3 regions of the Vibrio sp. T11.5 genome follow, and region 2 is predicted to be linked to each of the others. Evidence: predicted binding sites of a transcription regulator. Region 2 holds the regulator's gene; each other region holds the start of a gene.
What was found. The regulator MetJ, encoded in region 2, represses methionine synthesis genes. The targets are predictions, from matches to a motif close to TTAGACNTNTANANGTCTAA.

Region 1 (3,289 bases), on a different contig from region 2:
TAACTGGTTGCAAGTGCGGAGTTATTTTGCTCTTTGGCTAATGGGTTTATACATACTGCAGGACTAGTGACCCAAGGTTTACCGAGAAACTTAAGCTTTGCAGTTGATCTGTTATTGGAAAACTATTTACTTAAAGATTGACTGACGGCTCTATAACTAGTTATGGAGGCGAAACAAAAGTGAATTTACCGCCATTTGCGCATAGACCAGTATAGGAACTTGGTTCTTGGTGAAAGTCATAATCAACTCCTATCTACAGATAGTTACAATCTGCTCAAACAACTTTCCACCCTATTGATTCCACCCTATTGATTCCAGCCCTGAAAGTGAATAAGCGTCCATCTCTGTTTATCGCCGGATAACAAAAAGCCGCTCATAGAGCGGCTTTCAAATGGGTAATTCGATATTGGTTATTCTTTATCAGATGACTTCACTGAGCTCGGCTCAGGCTGCATTTCTTTCTCTGCTTTCTTTGCTTTTTCTATCATAGGAGTGATTGTCGAACCTTGAACGAGGATCGAGAACACCACGACAGAATAAGTCATGACTAGAATGATTTCTTTTACGTCGATGAGTTTGTCTTGGATAACCCAAATCCCTGAAGGGATGGAAAGCGCCATCGCTAACGCTAGACCACCTCGTAGCCCACCCCAAGTCAGAATTTTTACTGACCAAGGGTTGTACTGACGATGACGTTTAAATCCAATATATGAACAGAACACGCTTAGATAGCGAGCAGCGAGTACTAATGGAACTGAAAACGCCATGAGAATCCAATCTTCCTTATGGAATTCAAATAGCAACATCGACATACCTATTAATAGGAACAGAACGCCGTTGAGGAACTCATCGACCAGCTCCCAGAAATGATCGAGGTGATCTTCACTTTCTTTAGAGAATCCGATAAATCGGGTCCAGTTCCCGATCATAATACCGGATACCACCATCGCTAATGGTCCTGAAACGTGCAGAACTTCAGCAAACGCATAGCCAGCGGTCGGTATACCTATGGTCAGTAGTAACTCCATAGAGTGGTCATCGGTCGCACTGATAAGGTAGTGGAACAGCAGGCCAAGTGCAAAACCATAGACGATGCCGCCAATGGCTTCCTGAATGAACAGCATTGTCACGCTTCCAACCGTTGGCGCTTCAGTGCCAAAAGCGATCGTAAACAGGGTGACAAAAATGACGAGACCAAAACCATCGTTAAATAAGGACTCACCTTCGATCTGGGTTGAGATACGTTCCGGCGCATCCAGCTTTTTTACGATAGCCAGTACTGCAATTGGGTCAGTTGGAGAGATTAATGCACCAAATAATAGGCAGTAAACTAAGTCGAATTGCACGCCTATCAAATGGCAGAAACCATAAAGTGCGAAACCAATAAAGAAGGTCGAGAACAGTGTTGCTCCCAGCGCGAGCACTGTAATTTCCCATTTTTGGTTTTTAAGATGAGGGAGTTTAATCCCCAAACCGCCTGCAAATAGGAGAAAGCCTAAGATCCCTTTCAGCAAAAAATCTTCGAAGTTAATGCTCGACATTGTCTTCGAAGCAATTTCTGTTAAATGGAACCAGTTGTTTTGACCTGCAATAAGAATAAGAAGAGATAAAACCATTGAGCCTGCAGTGATGGCAATTGTGGTTTGCATTTTACCTATCTTGCTGTTTACAAAAGCGATTAACATTGCTGCTGCGGACAGAAAACAGAGAGTGTAATAGACCGACATTGGATACCCAGGATGTAACAAATTATGAAGGAGAATTTTGTTCTCGACGTGATTAAATAGCAAACACTTTTTTGTCATGTAGAGGTGATTAATTTAGTCATTTAGACGTCTAGACTCCTTTTTAATGTGTGATAGGATGGAAAGATAACTAAAGGAATGAGGCTGTACTGTGGGAAGTAATATAAGACAACAGATAGAAGCTCAACTAAGTAAGCGCATCTTACTGATAGATGGTGGTATGGGGACCATGATCCAGAGCCATAAGCTGGGAGAAGCTGACTATAGAGGTGAGCGTTTTTCCGATTGGCATTGTGACCTGAAAGGCAATAATGATCTTTTGGTTCTGACACAGCCCAAATTAATTAAAGATATCCATGCCGAGTATTTGGAAGCTGGCGCGGATATTCTTGAGACCAACACATTTAACGCAACGACCATCGCAATGGCTGACTACGATATGGAAAGCCTGAGTGAAGAAATAAACTTTGAAGCTGCTAGGCTCGCTCGCGAAGTGGCAGACGAGTGGACGGCAAAAACCCCAGATAGGCCACGCTATGTGGCCGGTGTTCTCGGCCCAACGAACCGTACTTGTTCGATTTCACCTGATGTAAATGACCCCGGTTATCGCAATGTTACGTTTGATGAGCTAGTTGCTGCGTATTCTGAATCGACGCGCGCCTTAATTAAAGGTGGCTCAGACCTCATTCTAATTGAAACGATTTTTGATACCTTAAATGCGAAGGCTTGTGCCTTTGCTGTCGACAGTGTTTTCGAAGAGATGGGTGTTAGATTACCGATCATGATTTCGGGAACGATCACTGATGCTTCAGGACGAACGCTTTCTGGTCAAACAACGGAAGCGTTTTACAATTCACTACGTCACGTTCAGCCGCTGTCATTTGGTTTGAACTGTGCTTTAGGCCCAGACGAGCTCCGTCCATACGTTGAAGAAATGTCACGTATTTCAGAAAGCTTTGTCTCCGCGCACCCGAATGCGGGCTTACCGAATGCATTTGGTGAATACGACCTCTCACCAGAGGACATGGCCAAGCACGTTAAAGAATGGGCGGAAAGCGGCTTCCTGAACTTAATAGGCGGGTGTTGTGGTACCACACCAGAACATATTCGTCAGATGGCAGAGGCCGTTGAAGGTGTGGCTCCCCGTCAACTCCCAGACTTAAATGTGGCGTGTCGTTTGTCTGGTCTTGAGTCGCTAGCTATTGAAAAAGACACTTTATTCGTCAATGTTGGTGAACGAACTAACGTGACTGGCTCTGCTCGTTTCAAGCGCTTGATTAAAGAAGAGCTCTATGATGAAGCGTTAGAAGTTGCTCGGCAGCAGGTGGAAAATGGCGCTCAGATCATCGATATCAATATGGATGAGGGCATGTTGGATGCCGAAGCATGTATGGTGCGTTTCCTCAATCTGTGTGCATCTGAGCCAGAGATCTCTAAAGTACCTATCATGGTCGACTCTTCTAAGTGGGAGGTCATTGAAGCCGGACTGAAATGTATTCAAGGTAAAGGTATTGTTAACTCTATCTCGCTCAAAGAAGGCAAAG
Region 2 (3,289 bases):
CTACGCGGCGGTAGCAGTCTGGATCTGCGAGGCTACTACCGCCAAATTTATGCAATTGGCGCTGCTGACTCATGACAACGCCTCCCGAGTTTTACTGAATGCTTGTTCAAGATCGGCAATCAGGTCATCCGCATCTTCGAGGCCGACGGAAAGGCGGAGCAGTTGCTGTGAAACACCAGCTTCTGCTAATGCGACTTCACCCATAGCTCGGTGTGTCATTGACGCTGGGTGGCAAATCAGGCTTTCTACACCGCCAAGTGATTCGGCGAGTGAGAACAGCTCTAGCTCACTAACAAAGTGCTTGAGCTGTTCAAAGCTGCCTGCAAACTCAAAACTAAGCATAGAGCCGAATCCAGACTGTTGCTTTTTCGCAATCTCGTGACCAGGGTGTTCCGGCAAGCTAGGGTGATAGATGTTCCCCACCAGAGACTGAGACTGCAGGTAATTGAGGATTTGTGCCGAGCTTTCTTCATGCACTTTCATTCGTGCACCCAAGGTGCGAATACCGCGTAATGTCATATAGCTGTCGAATGGTGTACCAGTCGCACCGATGCAGTTGCCCCACCAAGCAAGATCTTCAGCATGCTGCTCAGTTTTGGTGATTACCACACCACCAATCACATCTGAATGGCCGTTAATGTATTTGGTTGTTGAGTGAATGACGAAGTCAGCCCCTAGCTCTAGAGGTTTTTGGAACACAGGAGTCAAAAAGGTATTGTCGACGCCAACCAATGCTCCAACTTGACGGGCTTTTTCACATACTGCGGCTATGTCGACGACTCGAACCAGAGGATTGGACGGTGTTTCTAACAGAATCAATTTAGGCTGCTTTGCAATGGCGTCGTCCAAGGCTTTTTGATCAGACTGATCGACAAACTGAACCTTGAAGTCACCTTTCTGAGCGCGGGTGTTAAACAAACGGTACGTACCGCCGTAGCAATCGTGTGGCGCAATGATCAGGTCATCTGGGCCAAGAAATGCGGAGACCCACAGGTTTAATGCTGAGGTTCCACAGTTGGTTACTACTGCGCCTCTACCAGACTCCAGTTCATAGAGCGCTTTTTCTAGCAAACCACGGTTTGGGTTACCTGAGCGAGTATAGTCATATTTGGGCACTTCACCGAAGGCGGGAAATCCGTAGTTAGTCGAGAGGTAAATAGGTGGCACAACGGCATGATGCTGAGTGTCTGACTCGATACCAGTACGTACCGCGATTGTGGCTGGTTTACGGGCGCTCATAAGTGTTTCCTTTCGAACTGTAGTGACTTGACTGGAGACTACACTATACCTAATTGCCGGATGTTAGATATATGTTATTCCAATCGTATATCCCTTCACTTTACTTCTCATTTTTTGAGACGTCAACACTTCTAGACGTCTATATGTCTTTGCTTGTGGACATGAATCCCGCTAAAATTACGCTTTCTAACTTTATACATAATGAATCATAAAGGTGCGCAATGGCAGATTGGAACGGCGAATACATAAGTCCGTATGCTGAACATGGAAAAAAAAGCGAGCAAGTAAAGAAGATTACAGTTTCTATTCCATTGAAAGTATTGAAGGTTTTAACTGATGAGCGAACGCGTCGTCAGATCAATAACTTGCGCCATGCGACAAACAGTGAGCTGCTGTGTGAAGCGTTTCTACATGCTTATACTGGCCAACCATTACCGACTGATGAAGATTTGCGTAAAGATCGCCCAGATGATATCCCGGCGGAAGTAAAAAAACTCATGACTGAGATGGGTATTGAATTCGAAGCCTATGACGAAGAGTAATAACTGGCGGCGCGCCTTGTTTTTATTTTGCTGAAAACTAAAAAACCGCTGAATGTTCAGCGGTTTTTTGTTGCTAGAGAGGAAGGCCTACGCTTCCATGTAATTCTCGGGCATTTCAATACGAGCCACACCCGACTCTACTGCTGCAAGAGCAACCGCTTTTGCGACACGTGGCAATAGGCGAGAGTCCATCGGTTTAGGAATGATGTAACCAGGGCCAAATTCCAGCTTATCTACGCCAGCGGCTTTCAATACTTCTGCTGGAACGTCTTCTTTCGCTAGTTCACGAATGGCATCTACGGCAGCGAGCTTCATTTCATCGTTGATTTCGCTAGCTCGAACGTCTAGAGCGCCGCGGAAGATGAATGGGAAACACAACACGTTGTTCACTTGGTTCGGGTAGTCACTACGGCCTGTACCCATGATTAAATCATCACGTACTTCGTGTGCCAGCTCTGGCTTGATTTCCGGGTCTGGGTTTGAACATGCGAAGACCACAGGTTTATCAGCCATCAGTTTTAGTGCTTCAGGTGCGAGTAAGTTCGGGCCAGATACGCCCAAGAATAGGTCAGCACCTTCAATTACGTCTTCCAGTGTACGCTTGTCAGTGTTGTTGGCAAATAGTTGCTTGTATTCGTTGAGATCATCACGGCGAGTGTGGATAACACCTTTGCGGTCAAGCATGTAAATTTTTTCACGCATCGCACCACATTTAATCAGTAGTTCCATACAAGCCACTGCTGCAGCACCGGCGCCAAGACAAACAATCGTAGCATCTTCTAGCTTTTTGCCTTGGAGTTCAATTGCGTTAAGCATACCTGCTGCGGTGACGATAGCTGTACCATGCTGGTCGTCGTGAAAAACCGGTACATCACAGCGCTCGATCAGCTGTTTTTCAATCTCAAAACAGTCTGGTGCTTTGATGTCTTCGAGGTTGATACCTCCAAAGGTATCGGCAATGTTAGCGACGGTATCGACGAACTCTTCGATCGTGCGGTGTTTGACTTCAATGTCGATAGAGTCCAAACCTGCAAAGCGTTTGAACAGGAGAGCTTTACCTTCCATGACAGGCTTAGATGCCAGCGGACCTAAGTTTCCAAGACCAAGAATAGCTGTTCCGTTGGAGATAACCGCTACCATGTTACCTTTAGAGGTATATTTGTAGACATTATCTGCATTCTGAGCAATTTCACGTACTGGCTCAGCCACGCCTGGGCTGTATGCTAACGCTAGATCACCTGCCGTTTCAGCTGGTGTTGTCAGCTCAACCGAAATCTTGCCTGCTGTAGGGTAGGCATGGTAATCCAATGCTTGCTGACGGAATTGTTCTTCAGGGGATAGTTCTTGGTGATTGTCATCGGACATAGGTGTAGGTACTCGTTATTAATAATTAGGATAGGGGGGAACCCATTCTAGAGTAACTAAGTCAAGCTGCAAAGGTCAGAATGCGAGCTAAAGCAATAAAATGTGCTAAATGACAGGAGATAAGACCAGATGGTTAGAGATGT
Region 3 (3,289 bases), on a different contig from region 2:
ATGTTGATGAGCTTAGCGATTCTTTTAAAAGCCATTGGCCTAGAAGAAGACACCTTAACTCAGGCGACTCAACCTTTATTGATAGGTTTTGCACTTCTGATTACTTCAGTTCTCATCTGGTCTTGGCACATCATTGTGTCGAAAACCGTCAACAAAGTTCAGTTAGCAGTAGCATTACTGACGTTAGTTTCAGCCACAACGTTTAATCAAGGCTTGTTCGTTCTTTAGAAGCGACTCACTTTAAATTTGAGGATTTGAAGCTACGCTTGTGTTAGGTGATCAGCACAGGAGTGTGGCTATGGATCTAAGTAATGTTGGAAGATTAGATAGCGTCATATTGCTTGGTATCGTTAACGAAAAGCTGAGATTGGAATGTCACAGTTTTGAGGAGCTTGTGACCATGTATGAAATGGATATCGAAATTGTGATTGGCAAGCTCGATGTCCTCGGTTATCAGTATGATCCTCTCACCAATCAGTTTAAATCTTACGACAGATAACATGTAAAAAGGAGGCTGAATGCCTCCTTTTTCATACTGTTTTTATCCCTTCTAAATGGCTCTTCGATTGTTGTCGTGCGGTATTAAAAAACGCCTGAAGGTAACGTTTATCTTTGTCTGAGTTGCGAGTCGCGGCAAAAAGGCGTCGCCATAAACCATCACCAAGCGAAATACTGGTTATTAACCCCTGACGAGAGAATTCGCTGATGGCCCAATTTGGTAATGCGGCGACTCCCAAGCCTGCTGAGACCATTTGGACTAGCATCAGAGTATTGTCAGCCTGTTTCCATTTTGCTGGTTCAATGCCTGCTGGGTGGAGAAAATGTTTCACCACATCAAGTCGGTTTTTTTGTACCGGATAAGACAACATGGTTTCGTTTTCCAAATCACTTGGTGCGACAGATGTGTTTGCCGCCAATGGGTGATTGGTCGCGGTGACAAGGCGCATTTCAAAATCAAATAAGGGTTCGTAATGGACTTCTGACCTAGGCTGGATATCCGAGGTAATGACTAAATCCAACTCGCCACTCATCAACGCAGGCAGAGGCTCGAAACCAAATCCCGATGAGAAGTCCAGAGTCACGCTTGGCCAAGCAACTTGGTACTCTCTCAACGCAGGCATTAACCATTGGAAGCATGAGTGACATTCAATTGCCATGTGCAGGCGTCCATTAACGTCTTCTTTCAGGCTGGCAAGTTCATTCTCTGCTCGCGCTAATCGTGGCAGCACTTGATCCGCCAAACTCAGAAGAATCTCGCCTTCAGATGTGAACCTTACCGGGCGTGTTTTGCGCAGAAACAACTGGCCGCCAATTCTGGCTTCGAGATCTTTTATTTGATGAGACAAGGCTGACTGAGTCAGATGTAACGTCGTTGCGGTGGCGGTTAACGACCCCGTATCTCGTAACGTTGCTAATGTTTTCAGATGCTTAAGCTCGATCATGAAATCCCTTCAACCGTAATCACTGATGATGAATATAGCTAACTTACCTGCATTTTTTAGGGGTGTAAACATCTAGACGTCTAAAATTATAAATGATTTTAATATAGAGCTTTTACATGTAGAGCATAAGTAACATGAAATAATCTAATAAACAGGTTGAATAATTGGAACTTGTTCCGTCACTAGGTTAGCGAGATAGTTTAGCCATCCAGACGCCTTTCATGTCGTTTGAACAGCACATGCATCTACGATTACAAACCAGAAGGATTAGGGCTATGACAACAACTCATATTTTGGGATACCCAAGAATTGGTGAAAAGCGTGAACTTAAGTTTGCGTTGGAGAAATACTGGCGTGGTGAAATTGAACAGGCTGAGCTAAAGGCCATTGGTGCCGAGCTCCGTAGCAAAAACTGGCAGACACAATCTGATGCCGAGCTGAGTTTCGTTACTGCCGGTGATTTCGCATGGTATGACCATGTACTTACCACGACTTTATTGTTGGGCCACGTGCCTAAACGCCACCGAGATGGCTTCCCGGATCTGGATACCTTGTTCAAAGTGGGACGTGGGCAGTCGCAGGTGAGTTGCGATTGTGATGGTTCTGCGGCGTCAGACATGACCAAATGGTTCAACACCAATTACCATTACATTGTGCCAGAGTTCAGTGAAGATGATAGCTTTGACGTCAGTTGGCCGCAGCTGTTTGAAGAGGTGAATGAAGCAACGAAAGCAGGTCATAAGGTGAAACCTGTTCTACTGGGGCCCATCAGCTATCTTTATCTTGGCAAAGAGGTGGATGAAGGGTTTGACCGCCTAACCCTGTTACCGCGCCTTCTTACGGCTTATCAGAACATCTTATCAAAGCTATCTAAGCAAGGGGTTGAGTGGGTGCAGATAGATGAGCCCGTCTTGTCACTAGAACTCGAAAAACCTTGGTTATCTTCATTCAAACTCGCCTATCAAGTGATTCGCAGTGATATTAAAGTGCTACTGACAACGTATTTTGATTCTGTCGATGACACATTAGATAGGATTGTTGAACTCGATGTTGATGGTTTGCATATTGACCTAGCGGCCGCACCTCAGCAACTGAGCACCGTAGTATCTCGTTTACCCAAAGAGTGGGTACTGTCCGCAGGCGTGGTTAATGGACGAAACGTTTGGCGCGCTGATCTCAGTACACAGCTTGAGCTTTTGCAGCCTGTTAAACAGCAATTAGGTGATAGGTTATGGGTCGCGAGTTCATGTTCATTACTGCATAGTCCGGTTGATTTAGATTTTGAACCAGAGCTGTCCGAAGAAGTTCGCAGCTGGTTCGCATTCGCCAAACAAAAGGTGCATGAAGTTGCTTTGTTAGGCAAAGCACTGGACGGCAACCAGCAAGCCATTAAAGAATGTGTTGTCTATAGTGCTCCAATTGAGGCTCGAAAAACCGCAACACATGTCAACAAACCTCAGGTGCAGGAGCGATTAAATCAAATCACCCAATCGCTGGCAGAGCGTAGCGCACCCTATGAGGAACGCGCAGAGTATCAAAGTGCCGTGCTAGGTTTACCACTTTTCCCAACAACGACTATTGGCTCATTTCCTCAAACTGACGAAATACGAGTTCAGAGAAGTGCTTACCGTACTGGTCAATTGTCTGACTCTGAATATGTAGCAGCCCTAAAAGGGCATATCGAAGACGCCGTGAAGCGACAGGAAGCATTGGATCTCGATGTGCTGGTTCATGGCGAAGCTGAGCGAAATGATATGGTTGAGTACTTTGCAGAGAACTTGGCCGGTTTTCAAACCACAAAGTTTGGCTGGGTTCAGAGTTACGGATCTCGCTGTGTGAAGCCTGCG

Region 1: the regulator MetJ is predicted to act here: its motif matches at 1,821-1,840, upstream of metH (methionine synthase).
Region 3: the regulator MetJ is predicted to act here: its motif matches at 1,507-1,526, upstream of metE (5-methyltetrahydropteroyltriglutamate--homocysteine S-methyltransferase).

The regions. Positions count from the first base shown of each region.
Region 1 is NZ_JAPPTP010000034.1:234-3,522, forward strand. It holds gene OH455_RS21525 (cation:proton antiporter) at 411-1,727, opposite strand; gene metH (methionine synthase) at 1,897-3,289, shown strand, end outside.
Region 2 is NZ_JAPPTP010000019.1:27,973-31,261, forward strand. It holds gene OH455_RS17150 (bifunctional aspartate kinase/homoserine dehydrogenase II) at 1-73, opposite strand, end outside; gene OH455_RS17155 (O-succinylhomoserine (thiol)-lyase) at 70-1,239, opposite strand; gene metJ (met regulon transcriptional regulator MetJ) at 1,461-1,781, shown strand; gene OH455_RS17165 (malic enzyme-like NAD(P)-binding protein) at 1,869-3,146, opposite strand.
Region 3 is NZ_JAPPTP010000005.1:117,296-120,584, reverse strand. It holds gene OH455_RS07625 (hypothetical protein) at 1-228, shown strand, start outside; gene OH455_RS07620 (DUF4250 domain-containing protein) at 299-499, shown strand; gene metR (HTH-type transcriptional regulator MetR) at 531-1,442, opposite strand; gene metE (5-methyltetrahydropteroyltriglutamate--homocysteine S-methyltransferase) at 1,718-3,289, shown strand, end outside.